Regions from separate parts of the Comamonas sp. 7D-2 genome, predicted to be linked through region 2. Evidence: predicted binding sites of a transcription regulator. Region 2 holds the regulator's gene; each other region holds the start of a gene.
What was found. The regulator sigma-54, encoded in region 2, starts transcription at its own class of promoters, with help from an activator protein. The targets are predictions, from matches to a motif close to TGGCANGNAANCTGCTTT.
Positions count from the first base shown of each region.

Region 1: the regulator sigma-54 is predicted to act here: its motif matches at 1,796-1,813, upstream of MPZ60_RS09405 ([protein-PII] uridylyltransferase).
Region 3: the regulator sigma-54 is predicted to act here: its motif matches at 2,248-2,265, upstream of MPZ60_RS01015 (TorF family putative porin).
Region 4: the regulator sigma-54 is predicted to act here: its motif matches at 1,685-1,702, upstream of MPZ60_RS22750 (flavin monoamine oxidase family protein).

Region 1 is NZ_CP094238.1:2,025,679-2,029,964, forward strand. It holds gene MPZ60_RS09405 ([protein-PII] uridylyltransferase) at 1-1,672, opposite strand, end outside; gene map (type I methionyl aminopeptidase) at 1,863-2,675, opposite strand; gene purL (phosphoribosylformylglycinamidine synthase) at 2,855-4,286, shown strand, end outside.
Region 2 is NZ_CP094238.1:5,143,540-5,147,825, forward strand. It holds gene MPZ60_RS23690 (DUF711 family protein) at 1-862, shown strand, start outside; gene MPZ60_RS23695 (aspartyl/asparaginyl beta-hydroxylase domain-containing protein) at 996-1,916, shown strand; gene MPZ60_RS23700 (RNA polymerase factor sigma-54) at 2,107-3,708, opposite strand; gene lptB (LPS export ABC transporter ATP-binding protein) at 3,854-4,286, opposite strand, start outside.
Region 3 is NZ_CP094238.1:233,779-238,064, reverse strand. It holds gene MPZ60_RS01025 (Bug family tripartite tricarboxylate transporter substrate binding protein) at 1-502, shown strand, start outside; gene MPZ60_RS01020 (sulfatase) at 616-1,944, shown strand; gene MPZ60_RS01015 (TorF family putative porin) at 2,319-3,071, shown strand; gene glnK (P-II family nitrogen regulator) at 3,089-3,427, shown strand; gene MPZ60_RS01005 (ammonium transporter) at 3,467-4,286, shown strand, end outside.
Region 4 is NZ_CP094238.1:4,948,951-4,953,236, forward strand. It holds gene MPZ60_RS22745 (sensor domain-containing diguanylate cyclase) at 1-1,458, shown strand, start outside; gene MPZ60_RS22750 (flavin monoamine oxidase family protein) at 1,763-3,358, shown strand; gene MPZ60_RS22755 (cytochrome c) at 3,389-3,886, shown strand; gene MPZ60_RS22760 (RidA family protein) at 3,905-4,286, shown strand, end outside.

The DNA of each region.
Region 1 (4,286 bases), 2.3 Mb from region 2:
CCACCTGACTCATGGTCAGGTGCTCGCGTACCAGAAATTCGACCAGCTCCGCATCGGCCTTGTCGATCTGGTGGGCGCGGCAAAAACGCTTGACTTCGACGGCGCCGATCACGGAGTGATCACCACCTCGGCCCTTGCCGATGTCGTGGAAGATGGCAGCCAGATACAGGATCCAGGGCTTGTCCCAGCCTGCGGCGAGCTGGGAGCAGAACGGATATTCATGGGCATGCTCGGCCATGAAGAAGCGCCGCACATTGCGTAGCACCATCAGGATATGCTGGTCCACGGTGTAGACGTGGAACAGATCGTGCTGCATCTGCCCCACGATGCGGCGGAAGGGCCAGAGATAGCGGCCCAGCACCGAGGTCTGATTCATCAGCCGGATGGCATGGGTGATGCCGCGCGGCTGCTGCAGGATCTTCATGAAGGTGGCGCGATTGACCGGGTCGCGACGGAAGGCACTGTCCATCACATCGCGGCTGGCATACAGCGCTCTCAGGGTTCGCGTCGACAGACCCGTCAATCCCTCATGCTGCTCATACATGAGAAAGGTTTCGAGAATGGCATGCGGATCGCGCTCGTACAGATCGTCGCTGACCACCTCGATGGTGCCGGCCTTCTCGCAAAAGCGATCATTGAGCTGAATCAGCTCGTGCGATCCGGGGTTCAGACGCTCTTCGATGCTCATGCGCACGATCTGGCACAGCTGGGTCACCGCCTTGGCGGCCCAGTAATAGTGACGCATCAGGGTCTCGCCAGCGCGCATGGCCAGCTTGCGGCCCTCCGGCGTGGTGGAGCGGTAGCCAAAGGCTTCGGCCACGGCGGTCTGCAGGTCGAAGACCAGCCGGTCCTCATGGCGGCCGGCAGCGGCATGCAGGCGTGCACGGATCAGGCTGAGCAGGGATTCGTTGGATTCGAGCTGCTGCACCTCGAAATGGGTGATCAGGTCTTGCTCGGCCAGCTCATGCCAGCTGTTGCCGAAGCCTGCGGCCTTGGCCAGCCAGAGCATGGTGTGCAGATCGCGCAGCCCGCCGGGCGATTCCTTGCAGTTGGGCTCCAGCGAATAGGGCGTGAAGTCGTATTTGGCGTGGCGCTGGCGCATTTCCAGCAGCTTGCCTTCGACAAAAGCCTTGGGATCGAGTTGCGCGCGAAACTCCTGCTCGAAGTCGGCAAACAAGGCCTTGCTGCCGGTGATTCGGCGTGACTCCAGCATGGCGGTCTGTACCGTCAGGTCCTGCGCGGCCTCCTGCAGGCATTCGGCAATGCTGCGCACGCTGGAGCCGATTTCCAGGCCTGCATCCCAGCAACTGCTGATGAACTGCTCGACGCTGGCCGCCAGTTCCGCAGCCGGCGGTGCACTGCTTTGGGGCAGCAGCACCAGCACATCGATGTCCGAGTAGGGAAAGAGCTGGGCGCGTCCATAGCCGCCGACGGCCAGCAGGGCCGCGCCTTGCGGCATCTGTGCGCGTTGCCAGAGGGTGCGCAGCAGACCGTCTGCCAGTTCACTGAAATGGTGCAGCACTCCGCGCACGCTGCGTCTGCCCAGCGTGGGGTTGCGCAGCAACTCCATCTGCCGGGCCTTGGCCTCGCGGTATTGCTCGCGCAGGCCCTGTAGCGAGGAGAGGTCGGAGACGTCGGCAGAGTTGGCGTAGGAGTGGGCAGAGGAGGTCATGCGCAGTAGAAAAAAGCGTTTCAACAGGGCAAGTGCTTGAGCGTCACCTTAACCCAACTGACTTGGGCTTGAGGCCTGTGATGGCAAAAAGATGAGCGCATGGCGCTTGCAGCACAAGGTCTACAAGCAAAAAATATGCCGCATCCAGCTTTGGCCGGATGCGGCATGCAGATCAGCGGCAGCAATGCGCTCAGGTGCGGATGGCCGTGATGAAGTCGGGCGGAGTGGGCGAGCCATCGGACCAGGTCAGCACGTCATAGCCGGTCTTGGTGACGGCCAGCATCAGCTCCCACTGGGCGGTCAGGCTGCGATCCTTGGTGACCACGGTCCAGCCGTCGGGCATGGCCTTGATGTCGCGCTTGCCCAGATTCAGCATGGGCTCGATGGTGAAGACCATGCCTTCTTCCAGCACGACACCTTCGCCGGGGCGGCCATAGTGCAGCACCTGGGGCTCGTCGTGGAACACCTTGCCGATGCCGTGGCCGCAGTATTCACGCACCACGGACAGGTTGTTGCTCTCAGCATAGGTCTGGATGGCATGGCCGATATCGCCCAGCGTAGCACCGGGCTTGACCTGGGCGATGCCCTTCCACATGGCCTCGAAGGTCAGCTTGGACAGACGCTTGGCCGCAATCGTGCCTTCGCCAATGATGAACATGCGGCTGTTGTCGCCGAACCAGCCGTCTTCGGTAATGATGGTCACGTCGACATTGACGATATCGCCCTTCTTCAAAGGCTTGTCGTTGGGGATGCCGTGGCACACCACATGGTTGACCGAGGTGCAGACATAGGCCGGGTAGGGCGTCATGCCTGGGGGCTGATAGCCCAGGCAGGCCGTCTTGGTGCCTTGCTCGGCCATGCGCTTGGCGCACAGATCGTCGATCTGCTGGGTGGTGATGCCGGGCTTGATGTGGGGGGTGATGTAGTCCAGCACATCCGAAGCAAAGCGGCCTGCAATGCGCATGCGCTCGATGTCTTCGGGGGTCTTCAGTGTGATGCTCATGGTCGCAATTATCCCATTGCGCGCTTGAACATGCAGGGCTTGTGGGTGTGAGCATTCGGACTAACCCCGAGGCACGGTAAAATCCTAGGCTCACCGAATTCAGCGCTTTGGCCCGGTCCTCTCAGGCAGGGGATTGACCAGGACGCTTTTCAACAGCCTTCACATAAACAGGCCGCCACGTGACATTGCATCTGACACAGTTTGAGGGTGGAAACGCCCTGAGCTCGTTCCGCGCCCAACAGCTTCTGACCGATCTGGTCGCCATCCACCCCAAGATCACCGGCGTATCTGCACGCTTTGTGCACCTGGTAGCCACCGAGGGCGCAGTTGCGCCCGCATTGCAAGAGCGCCTGTCGGCGCTCTTGACTTATGGTGACCCCTATACGGGCAATGCTGAAGGCCTGGCCTTCATCGTCACTCCCCGCCTGGGCACCATCTCTCCCTGGGCCTCCAAGGCGACCGATATCGCGCGCAACTGCGGCCTGAACGTGTTCCGCGTGGAGCGCATGACCGAGTATCGCGTGGACATGAAGTCCGGCCTGCTGGGTGGCAAGCCCGAGCTCTCGCCGCAGCAGACGGCACAGATTGCCGCCTTGCTGCACGATCGCATGACCGAGTCCGTGTTCGCGACACGCGCCGAGGCCGAGCAACTGTTCACCACCCTGGCCGCACAGCCCATGGAGTTTGTGGATGTGCTGGGTGGTGGCCGCGCAGCGCTGGAAACCGCGAACAAGCAATGGGGCCTGGCCCTGGCCGAAGACGAGATCGAGTATCTGGTCAATGCCTTCAACGACCTCAAGCGCAATCCCACGGATGTGGAACTGATGATGTTCGCGCAGGCCAACTCCGAGCACTGCCGCCACAAGATCTTCAACGCCAAGTTCACCATTGACGGCGTGGAGCAGGAAAAATCGCTGTTCGGCATGATCCGCAACACCGAGGCCTGCTCGCCCCAGCACACCGTGGTGGCCTATGCCGACAACGCTTCCATCATGGAAGGCCATGAGGTTGAGCGATTTGTAGCCAAGTTCGATGCGAAGGCAGACGCAGTCAGCGCTCCCAGCTATCAGAAGCAGGCGGCTACCAACCATGTGCTGATGAAGGTGGAGACACATAACCACCCCACGGCGATTTCGCCCTTCCCCGGTGCATCGACCGGCAACGGCGGCGAAATCCGTGACGAAGGCGCAACCGGCCGTGGCTCCAAGCCCAAGGCCGGCCTTACGGGCTTCACCGTTTCCAAGCTCTGGGGCAGCGAAGTAGGCAAGCCCGAACATATCGCCAGCCCGCTGCAGATCATGATCGAAGGCCCTCTGGGCGGCGCGGCGTTCAACAACGAGTTCGGCCGTCCCAATCTGACCGGCTATTTCCGCGAGTACGAGCAGCAGGTCGGCGACATCACCCGTGGCTACCACAAGCCCATCATGATCGCCGGCGGCCTGGGCGTGATCGATTCCGAACTGACCAAGAAGATCGAGTTCCCGGCGGGCACGCTGCTGATTCAGCTGGGCGGTCCCGGCATGCGCATCGGCATGGGCGGCGGTGCGGCAAGCTCCATGGCTTCGGGCACCAATGCAGCAGAACTGGACTTTGACTCGGTGCAGCGCGGCA
Region 2 (4,286 bases):
CTGCGTAAACATCGATCTGGATGAACATGGCTTTCTGCAGACCGGCTTGCTGGCCCATAGCGTGCAGGCAATTCAGCAGATCGCGCGCACCACGCCGCGCGGCGAAGGCAACTTCAACTTCACGGTCAACTTCAACTGCGCGCCCGGCATTCCCTATTTCCCGGCCAGCTACCACCGCGGCCAGCACCACGGCGCCCTGGTGCTGGGCCTGGAAACGCCAGACCTCATGGTGGCTGAACTGCAGGAGCTGCAGCAGCAGCGCCTGCAGCTCGATCACGCGGCGTGGTTCAGGCTCGCATTCGAGCGCCTGAGCCAGACCCTGAACGAGCATGCCACTGCCATCCAGCGCTGTGCCGACGGCGTGAAACTGGCCGAGGGCTGGCATATCGCGGGCATGGACACCTCGGCCGCGCCGTCCAAGTCCTGCGCCTCCATGGTCGATGTCTACCAACTGCTGGGCGTGCCCTGTTTCGGCGCCAGCGGCACGGTGGAAGCGTCGGCCCTGCTGACCCGCGTCTTCAAATCGGTCAACGGCGTGACACAGATCGGCTTCAGCGGCCTGATGCTGGCCGTGACCGAGGACCAAGGCCTGGCCCAGGCCAGTCTGAATGACGAATTCGATATCCGCGCCCTGCTGACCTACAGCAGCGTCTGCGGCATCGGCCTCGATACCGTGCCTGTGCCGGGCGACAGCAGCGCCGAGCAGATCGCCGCCGTCATGCGCGATACGGGCACCATGGCTTTTCGCCTCAACAAGCCGCTGACGGTGCGGCTATTCCCCGTGCCGGGGCTCAAAGCGGGCGACACAACGGCGTTCGAGAGCGCGGATCTGTGCAACTGCGCCGTGCTGGCTCTGCCTTGAACATCTAACAAGCGGGCTGCTGCGCTTGGCCGTCAAGCGCCGGCAGCTATTGCTTTTGATATTCCCCTACCCCGGTTCTGTTTGACCTGCCCCCATGGTGGCCGCCGGGGTGCCCCCGGTAAAATTGGCCCTTATGGCAAAAATAATCGTTCTGGCACTGGTGCTGCTTTTCTTTGGCTGCGGGCTGTACATGCATCTGCGCGGCAAGGTGCGCCACAAGGTGGTCAAGCAATTGTTTGACCACTCCACGTTCACAGCGCCGTTCAACGTCTTCATGCTGATGTTCAGCAAGGTGCCGCGCACGCCCTATCTGCCCACCAGCACCTTCCCCGAGCTGGCGCCGCTGCAGGCCAACTGGCGTGAAATCCGCGAGGAAGCCGTCAATCTGCAAAAGAACATGCAGATCAAGGCCGCCGCCAACAACGACGACGCAGGCTTCAACTCCTTCTTCAAGACCGGCTGGAAGCGCTTCTATCTCAAGTGGTACGGCGATGCCCACCCTTCGGCCATGGAGCTGTGCCCCAAGACCACGGCCCTGGTGAAATCGATTCCCAGCGTCAAGGCCGCCATGTTTGCCGAGCTGCCGCCCGGCGCCAAGCTCAATCTGCACCGCGACCCCTATGCAGGCTCGCTGCGCTATCACCTGGCCGTGCTGGCCCCCAACGACGACCGCTGCATGATCGAGGTCGACGGCCAGCCCTATAGCTGGCGTGAAGGCGAAGGCGTGATCTTCGACGAGACCTTTATGCACTGGGCCGAGAACCGCTCGGAAGGCAACCGCATCGTGCTGTTCTGCGATGTGGAGCGCCCCATGACCAATGGCTTTGCCCAGTGGCTCAATCACTGGCTGGGCAAGAACGTGGTGGCCGCCGCCAGCTCGCCCAACAACGAGGGCGATCCGCGCGGCATGATCAGCAAGCTGTTCAAGATCTCGTTCTATGCGGGCAAGTACCGCCGCGCCTTCCGCGACTGGAATCCGACCTTCTACAAGATCCTCAAGTTCGGCCTGATGATTGGCGTGCTGGTCTGGTTTATCTGGTGGTTGGTTTCTTGATAACCCCCTGAGGCGCTACGCGCCTTCCCCTGGCCGGGCGCCCCCAAGGGGGGACGGCAGCATCGCCGCAAGGGCGGCTCTTGCTCGCTGCCCCTTGCTTGAGGAATGCCTTATCAAGGCTCCCGCCCTAAATACAGAACAAGAAAGCCGCTGTGTGATGCATCAGCGGCTTTCTTGTTTCTGCGGTGCCCTACAGCGCCTTGCGCAGCGTGGTCGTCGGTATCTTGAGCTGCTCGCGGTATTTGGCGACGGTGCGGCGCGCGCACTCGATGCCCTGCTCTTTGAGCATATCGGCCAGCTTGGCGTCCGACAGCGGCTTCTTGGCATCTTCGGCATCGACAAACTGCTTGATCAGCGCACGCACGGCCGTGCTGGAAGCACTGCCGCCGGTTTCCGTGCCCAGGCCCGAGCCGAAGAAATACTTGAGCTCGAAGGTGCCCTGGGGCGTGGCCATGTACTTGGCCGTGGTCACGCGGCTGATCGTGGACTCGTGCAGACCCAGGGTGTCGGCGATATCGCGCAGCACCAGCGGGCGCATGGCCAGTTCGCCATGCACAAAGAAGTTCTTCTGCCGCTCCACAATGGCTTCGGAGACCCGCAAGATGGTGTCGAAACGCTGCTGGATGTTCTTGATGAACCAGCGCGCCTCCTGCAACTGCTGCTGCAGCGCCGCATGGCCGTCGCTGTTCTTGTGGCGGCGCAGCACGCCGGCATAGATGTCGTGCACGCGCAGACGCGGCATGACCTCGGGGTTGAGCTGCACGGAGAAGTCCACCCGGCCCGAGCCGGACCGCAGCGGGCGCACGATGACATCAGGCACCACGATATGGCGCTCCACGTCCACAAAGCGCCGACCCGGACGCGGCTCCAGCCTGGCGATCAGGGCCATGGCTTCGCGCAGCTGTTCCTCTCGCGCGCCGCACAGGCTGGTGAGCTTGCGCAGATCGCGCCGCGCCAGCAGGTCCATGGGCTGCGCGCAGATGGCCTGCGCCAGCAGCAGCCGGTTCATATGCGCCTCGGTCGTGCCCTCGTCCTCGGCGGTGCGGATCAGGTCGCGCAGCTGCAGCTGCAGGCACTCGGCCAGATCACGCGCTCCCACGCCCACGGGCTCCAGGCTTTGAAGCAGCTTCAGAGCAATGACAAAGTGCTGCTCCAGTTCCTCGCGCTCTTCCAGGTCGTCGCCGGCCAGGCTCTGCGCCAGCTCCTGCAGGGAATCCTCGAGATAGCCGTCGTCGCTGAGCGACTCGATGAGAAAGCGCAGCGCCGCCATGTCCGCCGCGCCCAGATGCAGGCTCAGCGCCTGACGATGGAGAAAGTCGGTCAGGCTCTGGTGCTCGCGCGCCAGATCGATGGCATCGGTTTCGTCATCGCCATCGCGGTTGCGCGTGGAGCTGCTGGCCGAGGGCGTATCCCACTCGCTGCTGGATTCGCCACCCCATTCCCCGTCCTGGCCGTCCAGGCCCTCGGCCTCCCAGTTCAGCGTTTCAGGGGTTTCGGGGTTTGATGCCTCCGCTACCGTTTCAGTAGCTTGTTGCGCTTGCGATGCATCTCTTTCAGCATGAATACCATCTGAAGTACTGTATTCACTGGCGCTATTAGCTACATCTACAGGAGCATCTCCCGCAGTTTCGGCCTCATCGCCCGCACGTTCCAGAAAAGGGTTGTCGACCAGCATCTGCTCGACTTCCTGCGCCAGCTCCAGGGTGGAAAGCTGCAGCAGCTGAATGGATTGCTGCAGCTGCGGCGTAAGCGATAAATGCTGCGAAACGCGTAGCGAGAGACCTGGCTTCATCGAGGCGCGGCCCCCAGACAATCATTGCAAACGCGCGCAGTGCTACGGGTTTGCCGCCGGGCCGCCCCAAGGCAAACCTCGGCGCAGCCGGTCAGGGCCCCTTCTGGGGGCAGCGACCGCACAAAGTGAGGGAGCGTGGGGGTCATCACATTCTGAAATGTTCGCCCAGATAGACGCGGCGCACATCGGCGTTCTCCACGATCTCCTCGGGCGTGCCTTCGGCCAGCACATGGCCGTCGCTGATGATGAAGGCGTGGTCGCAGATGCCCAGCGTCTCTCGCACATTGTGGTCGGTGATCAGCACGCCGATGCCGCGCTCCTTGAGGAAGCCGATGATGCGCTGGATCTCGATCACCGCGATCGGGTCGATGCCGGCAAAAGGCTCGTCAAGCAAAATGAAGCGCGGTTGCGTGGCCAGGGCGCGGGCAATTTCCACGCGCCTGCGCTCACCGCCTGACAGCGCCAGCGCCGGCGACTGGCGCAGATGCTCGACGCGCAGCTCCTGCAGCAGGCCCGTGAGACGCTTTTCGATTTCGTCGCGCGTCAGCGCCTTGCCCTGCTCGTCCTTTTGCAGCTCC
Region 3 (4,286 bases), 550 kb from region 2:
CGGCGTGCCGGCCACGGGCAGCCTGCCGCACTTTTTCGCGCTGATGCTGGGCGAGACCGCCAAGGTGCCCGTCGAGGTCGTGGGCTACAAGGGCTCGGGCCCGCTGCTCACCGACCTGATGGGCGGGCAGGTCCCCATCGCCGTGGACACTCTAGACACCCAGATCGCCCAGCACGAGGCGGGCAAGCTGCGCGTGCTGGCCACCTCGGGCGAGCGCCGCAGCAGCATGGCACCCGGCATTCCCACGCTCAAGGAGCTGGGCGTGAACCTGGTCGGCACGGGCTGGAACACCTTGTTCGCGCCGCAAAGCATGGCGCCGGCCACGGTGCAACGCCTGTCCCAACTGGTGCAGGAGGTGATGAAGGAAGCCGACACGCAGCAGAAGTTCGCCGCCTCCAACCTGGTGCCCGTGGTCAGCAGCGCGCAGGACACGGAAAAAATGCTCAAGGCCTACCGCGCGCAATGGGCGCCGGTGGTTCAGCGCTCGGGCTTCAAGCCCTGATGTTTGAGGAGCAGCTATCGCTTGTTACCAAACATTTTCAGCATCAAATCTATCCAAAATCCTTGCATAACAATCGATAGAAGCTCCTGTTTTTGAATGTTCTCCGCTATCTCATGACCGACTCCCGCCCCAATCTGATCTTCATCCTGGCCGATGACCTCGGCTATGCCGACCTGGGCTGCACCGGTGCGCGCGATGCGCACAACAACGCCACTGACGTCTCGCCGCGCCTGGACGCCATGGCCGCCCAGGGCCTGCGCTTCACACGCGGCTACTCCAACTCCTCGGTGTGCTCGCCCACGCGCTTTGCGCTGGCCACGGGCCGCTGGCAGTACCGCCTGCGCGGTGCGGCCGAGGAACCCATCGCCAGCGTGCATGGCGACAAGGTGCTGGGTCTGCCGCCCGATCACCCCACGGTGGCCTCGCTGCTGCGCGATGCCGGCTACGCCACGGCCCTGGTCGGCAAATGGCATCTGGGCTACCCGCCGCATTTCGGCCCGCGCCTGTCGGGCTACGAGGAGTTCTACGGCTTTCATGCCGGCGGCGCCGACTACTTCGCCCACTGCGACCCGCGCGGGCGCCCCGACTTCTGGATCAACGAGGAGCCGCACACCGAAGACGGCTACCTCACCGATCTGCTGAGCCGCCGCGCGGTGGACTTCGTCAAGCGCCAGAGCGCCGAGCAGCCCTTCTACCTCTCGCTGCACTACAGCGCCCCGCACTGGCCCTGGCTGACGCGCGAGGACCGCGCCGAATCCGAGCGCCTGCAAGGCATGGGCAAGCATATCGACGGCGGCTCCATCGACACCTACCAGCGCATGATCCATCACATGGACGAAGGCATAGGCTGGCTGCTGGATGCGCTGGAGGAAAAAGGCCTGAGCGAGAACACGCTCATCGTCTTCACCAGCGACAACGGCGGCGAGCGCTTCTCCAATACCTGGCCTTTCGTGGGCCAGAAGATGGACCTGCTCGAAGGCGGCATCCGCGTGCCTTTGCTGGCCCGCTGGCCGGCGCGCATGACGGCCGGCGCCGTCTGCGACACGCCCAGCCTGACCATGGACTGGTCGGCCACCTTCCTGGCTGCAGCGGGCGTAGCCGCACATGCCGACTATCCGCTGGACGGCATCAGCCTGCTGCCCCTGATGCAGGATCAAAGCTGGATGCCCGAGCGCGACCTGGCCTGGCGCATGAAGCACCGCGAGCAAAAGGCCTTGATACGCGGCGACTGGAAATATCTGCAGATCGAGGGCATCGAATACCTGTTCAACATCACCAGCGACCCGCGCGAGCGCGCCAATCTGCGTGATCGCGAGCCCCTGCGTCTGGCCGAGCTGCGCAGCGCCTGGGAGCACTGGAATCAGGAGCTGCCGCCGATTCCCGAGGAAGCCAAGGTCTCGCTGGTGTTCACCAAGGCAGACCTGCCGCAGGCCAGCTTCTGAGCTGAGCGCTGCCTGCAAGCCCATCGCCCAGGCGATGGGCTTTTTTGCGTTCGCGCCCAAACAGAGAGCATGCACTCACTTTCAAATCACCTGTTTGGTGCAAAAAACCGGATAAAAACCGGGCCATGGCGGTGCATTGCAAAAACGCACCATCCTGGTGCATTCGGTTCAGGCCGCAAACCGGGTGGCGAAAGTTGCGCTCAGTGATTGTGAAAATTCGTAGCTTTTTGTACCGGGCAGCTATGGCCCGCTGCCTGTTCTAGGGCCTTGGGCAGCGAACCGCGCCGCAGCCACCGCAGAGACTGGCACGGTCTGTGCTTTGAGAGTTCATCCGAGATTTTTGCCACGAAATTTTCAAACCGGAGGAACCCTGAATGCCTAGTCCCGCTGCAAGCCGTTTCAAGACTTTCGCCAAGACTGCCGCCCTGGCCTGCGCCGTTGTCGCCCCCATGTGGGCCCATGCCCAGCTCTCCGCCAACGTTGCCCTGACCACCAACTACAAGTTCCGCGGTCAGGACCAGGACGCCAGCCGTACCAGGGCCGTCAAGCCCGCGCTGCAAGGCGGTTTTGACTACACGTTCGGCGACAGCGGCTTCTACGTCGGCAACTGGAACTCCTCCGTGGACTGGCTGCCCGGCAACTCGCTGGAAACCGACTTCTACGGCGGCTACAAGTTCAAGGCTGCCGATGTGGACTGGGACGTGGGCATGCTGACCTATGTGTACTCGGGCAACGCCAACGGCAACACCACCGAGATCTACGGCTCCGGCACCTACGGCCCGTTCACGGCCAAGTACTCGCACACGGTGTCCAAGGACTACTTCGGCTGGGCCGGCGCCAAGGCGGGCTCGGGTCTCAAGGGCCGCAATACCGGTTATCTGCAGTTCTCCTACAGCCAGGAAGTGATGCCCAAGGTGACACTGAAAGCATCAGTTGGTTACACCCATTTCTCCAGCGACATCAAGGACCTGGGCGTTCCCAACTATGTGGACTACAGCGTCGGTGGTGCCTATGACCTGGGCGACGGCTTCTCTGCCGCTGCGGCAGTGACCGGCGCCAACAAGAAGGCCTACTTCGGCGATGTGAACAAGGCGCGTCTGATTCTGACGCTCTCCAAGACTTTCTAATTTTTCAGGAGCCCGTCATGAAAATGGTGATCGCCATCATCAAACCCTTCAAGCTCGACGAAGTGCGTGAAGCTCTTTCCCAAATCGGTGTTCAAGGCATCACCGTGACCGAAGTCAAGGGCTTTGGCCGTCAGAAAGGCCACACCGAGCTGTACCGCGGTGCCGAGTATGTGGTGGACTTTCTGCCCAAGCTGAAGATCGAGGCCGCGATTGCCGACGATCTGGTCGATGCCGCCATCGACGCCATCGAGGGCGCAGCCCGTACCGGCAAGATCGGCGACGGCAAGATTTTTGTGCAGGCGCTGGAGCAGTCGATCCGTATCCGTACAGGAGAAACCGGCGACGCGGCCCTGTAAAGGCCCAGTCTCTCTGGAACCGTTTTGAGAAAGATTGCCATGATCAAGAAACTATTGAGCGCAGGCCTGGGACTGGGCCTGCTGGCTGCCGGCGCCACCGGCTTTGCCCAGGAAGCTGCAACGGCTGCCGCCGCCGCAGCGCCTGTGGCCGAAGCAGCGGCCGAGGCCGTTCCCACCCTGAGCGCCGGCGATACCGCCTGGATGCTGACCTCGACCATGCTGGTGATCCTGATGGTCATCCCCGGCCTGGCGCTGTTCTACGGCGGCCTGGTGCGCAGCAAGAACATGCTGTCCGTGCTGGCCCAGGTCTTCGTGATCTTTTCGCTGATCACCGTGCTGTGGGCCATCTACGGCTACTCGCTGGCCTTTGGCGGCGAGGGCAAGTTCTTCGCAGGCTTCGACAAGCTGTTCCTCATGGGCATCACGCCTGACACGCTGTCGTCCATGCTCAAGACCATCCCCGAATATGTGTTCGTGGCCTTCCAGTCCACCTTCGCCGCCATCACCGTGGCGCTGATCGTGGGAGCGTTTGCCGAGCGCATCAAGTTCGCGGCCGTGATCGTGTTCTCCGTGCTGTGGTTCACCTTCAGCTACATCCCCATGGCCCACATGGTGTGGGGCGGCGGTCTGCTGGGTGCCGATGGCGCGCTGGACTTCGCGGGCGGCACCGTGGTGCACATCAACGCCGCCGTGGCCGGTCTGGTGGGTGCCTACATGCTGGGCAAGCGCATCGGCTTCGGCAAGGAAGCCCTGCCCCCTCACAGCCTGACGCTGACCATGGTGGGTGCTTCCCTGCTGTGGGTGGGCTGGTTCGGCTTCAACGCCGGCTCTGCCGGTGCCGCCAATGGCGCTGCCGGCC
Region 4 (4,286 bases), 190 kb from region 2:
AACACGCTCGAAGGTCACCATGCCTATGCGACCAAGCTGGCGCAGAGCACGGATGATTTTCTGCAGTCCGCCCTGCAGCAGCTGGAATACAGCGCCAATCTGATGGGCGCGCACATGGATGACGTGGACTATCTGGCCAAGGAGGCCACACGTCTGCGCCTGCAAACCAAGAGCTTCAACTCCGTCACCATCATCGACCCAACGGGCTATGTGCTGGCGACATCGCCCGAAACCCTGCAGATCAAGGGCAAGACGCTGCAAAGCGCCGGAGTGACACAGACATTGAGCACTCGCGGGCCCGTCATCAGCCAGCCCTATATGTCCACGGCCGGCAACTACATCGTCTTTGTCTCGCAGCCCATTTTCGACCCTCAGGGCGAATTCCTGGGAGCGGTAGGCGGCAGCATCTACCTCAAGGAAGACAGCATCCTCGACACCCTGCTGGGCTCGCACTTCTACCAGGATGGCACCTATGTCTATGTGGTGGACCAGAACAAGCACATCATCTATCACCCCGACAACCACCGTATCGGCGATCAGGTGATCAACAACGATGTCATCAACGCCGTGATCCGAGGCGAGTCGGGTACGGCGCCAGTCGTCAACAGCAAGGGAGTGGAAATGCTGGCCGGCTATGCCGTCATCCATGCCTCGGGATGGGGCATTGTGGCCCAGCGCCCCAAGGCGGCCACGCTGGCCCCGCTCAACAAGCTGATGCGCTCCGTGCTCTACAAGACCCTGCCCATCGCCCTGCTGATGCTGGTGGTCATCTGGTGGAGCGCGCGCCGCATTGCCAGCCCGCTGCGCCAGCTCGCCAATGGCGCTCACGATATGGACAAGCCCGAGACGGCGCAGAACATCCAGGCCGTCAAGTCCTGGTACTTCGAGTCCTACGAACTCAAGAAAGCCATGCTCAAGGGCCTGGGCCTGCTGCAACGCAATATCACCAAGCTGCGCGAGGACGTGAACACCGATCCGTTGACCGGGCTGGGCAATCGCCGCCATCTGGAGGCAGCCATCAGCGCCTTTCAGACGCAAGCGCTGCCGTTCTCGGTGATTGCCATCGACATCGACCACTTCAAGCATATCAACGACGGTTTTGGCCACGATACAGGCGACGAGGTACTCAGACAGCTCGCACGCACCATGCGCGAGGTCTCGCGTGTCGATGACCTGCCCTGCCGCGTGGGTGGCGAGGAGTTTCTGCTGCTGCTGCCCGGCACAGGGCTGGAGGCCGCCGCCCATGCCGCCGAGCGCCTGCGTCAGCTGGTCGAGAAAATGGAGATACCGCCCGTGGGCCATATCACCATCTCGCTGGGCGTGGCCCACTGGCCCGACAGCGATCCCGATATCAAGGCCGTCTTCCAGCAGGCCGATGCCATGCTCTATGCCGCCAAGCGGGGTGGACGCAATCGTGTCATGGTCAGTAAGGCCTGCGAGCCTCCCAGCGAGCTCTGAGCCCGGCAGCACCGTAGTTCCGCTCCCACACTCAAGGCGTATCCGCTGTCACAGCCGATACGCTTTTTTTGCAGCTTATTGTGTGACTCCGTTGCACCAATTTGGCCATTGACGCTTCAAATTAGTGAGCATGCACCATAAGCGTTAAAAGGATTGAGCGCAAATTGATCTGAATTCCATAACAAGTAACTGATTTCATTGAACTAATACCTTGAGCCCTCTGACCTGGCACAGCTCTTGCTGAAAACCCTTGCCCCGCAACCCCGGATGGACAGCGGAATACACAACAGCAAAGGAATTTCAGATGCCAGAGCCAAGCAAGCATGTCAGTCGCAGACAACTGCTCTCGATGATCGGAAAGGTCGCGGGCGGCAGTGCCATGTACCAAGCCATGAGTTCACTGGGCTACGCCGCCGAGTCGCATTACAGCGGTCCGGTCAAGCTCGGCAACGCCAGACCTGGCGCGTCGGTGCTGGTGCTGGGCGCGGGCCTGGCAGGCATGGTGGCAGCCCACGAGTTGCGCGCGGCGGGCTACAAGGTGCAGTTGCTTGAATACCAGAGTCGCGCCGGCGGCCGATGCTGGACGCTGCGCGGCGGCGATGAGTTCAGCGAACTCGACGGTACACGCCAGAAAGTGGGCTTTGCCAAGGGCAACTACTTCAACCCCGGCCCCTGGCGCGTGCCCTACCACCACCATGCGATGCTGGACTACTACAAGCGCTTCGGAATCAAGCTCGAAGCCTTCAACCAGGTCAACTACAACGCCTATCTGCACAACAGCAAGGCCCTGGCTGGCAAGCCCCAGCGCTTTCGCCATGTGCAGACCGATGTCTACGGTCATGTGGCCGAGCTGCTGTCCAAGGCTACCAATCAGGGGGCGCTGGACCAGAGCGTCAGCCGGGAAGACAAGGAACGCCTGCTGGAGAGCCTCAAGGCCTGGGGCGTGCTGGACAAGGAGTACCGCTACCGCGCCAGCAATGCGGTCAGCGATTTCCGTGGCTACGACATCGACCCCGGCGGTGGCCTGATGGCGCAGGCCAAACCGTCGACGCCCATGGGCCTGCACGAGCTGCTCGAATCCAATTTGTGGCGCCAGATGGGCGTGGGTAATATCTACGAATTCCACAGCGCCATCTTCCAGCCCGAAGGCGGCATGGACATGCTGGCCCAGGCCATGGCGCGCGATCTGGGCTCGGCCATACGCTACAACGCCAAGGTCACCAAGATCGCCCAGAACGACAAGGGCGTGACCGTGGACTATGTGGACGCCCTCAAGCCCGGCGCCACACTGCAGGCCCGCGCCGACTGGTGCGTGTGCACGATTCCGCTGTCCATCCTGAGCCAGATCGAAGTGCAGGCCAGCAGCGCCATGCAAAACGCGATTGCTGCCGTGCCCTATGGCAGCTCCATGAAGGTCGGTCTGGAGTTCAAGCGCCGCTTCTGGGAAGAGGACGAGCGCATCTACGGCGGCATCAGCTACACCGATCTGCCGATTCAGCAGATCTCCTACCCCTCCACCGGTTATATGGGCAACGGCCCCGCCGTGCTGCTGGGCGCCTATGCCTTCGAGAACTCCAACAGCTACCGCTTCTCCTCGCTCAAGCCGGCCGAGCGCATTCGTCTGGCGCTGGAGTACGGCGCGCAGATTCATCCGCAGTACAAGCAGGAGTTCCTCAACGGTGTGTCGGTAGCCTGGCATCGCATGCCCTGGATCAACGGCTGCTTCGGCAACTGGACCGATGCGCTGCGCGAGCAGCACTACAAGGATCTGGCCCAGATCGACGGTCGCCTGGTGCTCGCGGGCGAGCATGTCTCGTACATCCCCGCCTGGCAGGAAGGTGCCGTGCTGTCTTCGCTGGACGCCATCCAGCGTCTGCACGCCAAGGCCTCCAGCCTCTGATCGCCCATGTCTGCAACAAGGAACTTCACCATGCACACATTGCACCGTCTTTGCTCCGCTTTCGCCCTGGCCCTGGGTCTCTCCGGCGCCGTCCTGGCCCAATCACAGGGCATGAAAACCCAGGATGTGAAAAACCTGCAAACGCTGCAGTCTGCCGCCGTTCTTTCCATCTCGCCCGCCGATACCCAGGCGCTGATGCAGAACTTCTCTGCGGTCCGTCCACGCTTCAGCCAGAGCGGCGGAGAGACCCTGTACCAGGCCATCTGCCAGGGATGCCACATGGTCAAGGGCGAAGGCGCCAAGGGTGCCGGCTTCTACCCCGCGCTGGCCTCCAACCCCAAGCTGGCAGCCGCCGCCTACCCGGCCTCGGTCGTCATGAACGGCCTGCACGGCATGCCGTCCTTTGCCAGCAAGCTGTCCGACGAGCAGATTGCCGACGTCGTGAACTATGTGCGCAGCAACTTCGGCAATCAGTACCCGGACAAGCTGTCTGCCGCCGACGTCAAACCCTTTCGCGTCACCCCATAAATCCATTCAGGAGATCACATGAACGTTCCATCCATCTTCAAGACCGCCACCACCGCCGCCCTGCTGGGCGCTGCAGTCCTGCTCACCGGCTGCGCAGCCACCACCTCCGGCGGTGGCGATATCCTGCGTTACAAGACACCGGGCTCGACCTTCCCCATCGCCGCAGCCGTGGAAATTCCCACCGATGCCCGCACCGTCTACCTCTCGGGCAAGGTGCCGCCCGTGGTGGACAAATCCAAGCCCGCCACTGATCCTGCTGCCTATGGCGGCGACACCGAAGGCCAGACCATGGCCATCCTCAAGGGCCTGGAAGAGCAGCTCAAGAGCATGAATCTCGGCATGAGCGATGTGGTGAAGATGCAGGTCTTCCTGGTGGCCGACCCCGCCAAGGGCAACAAGA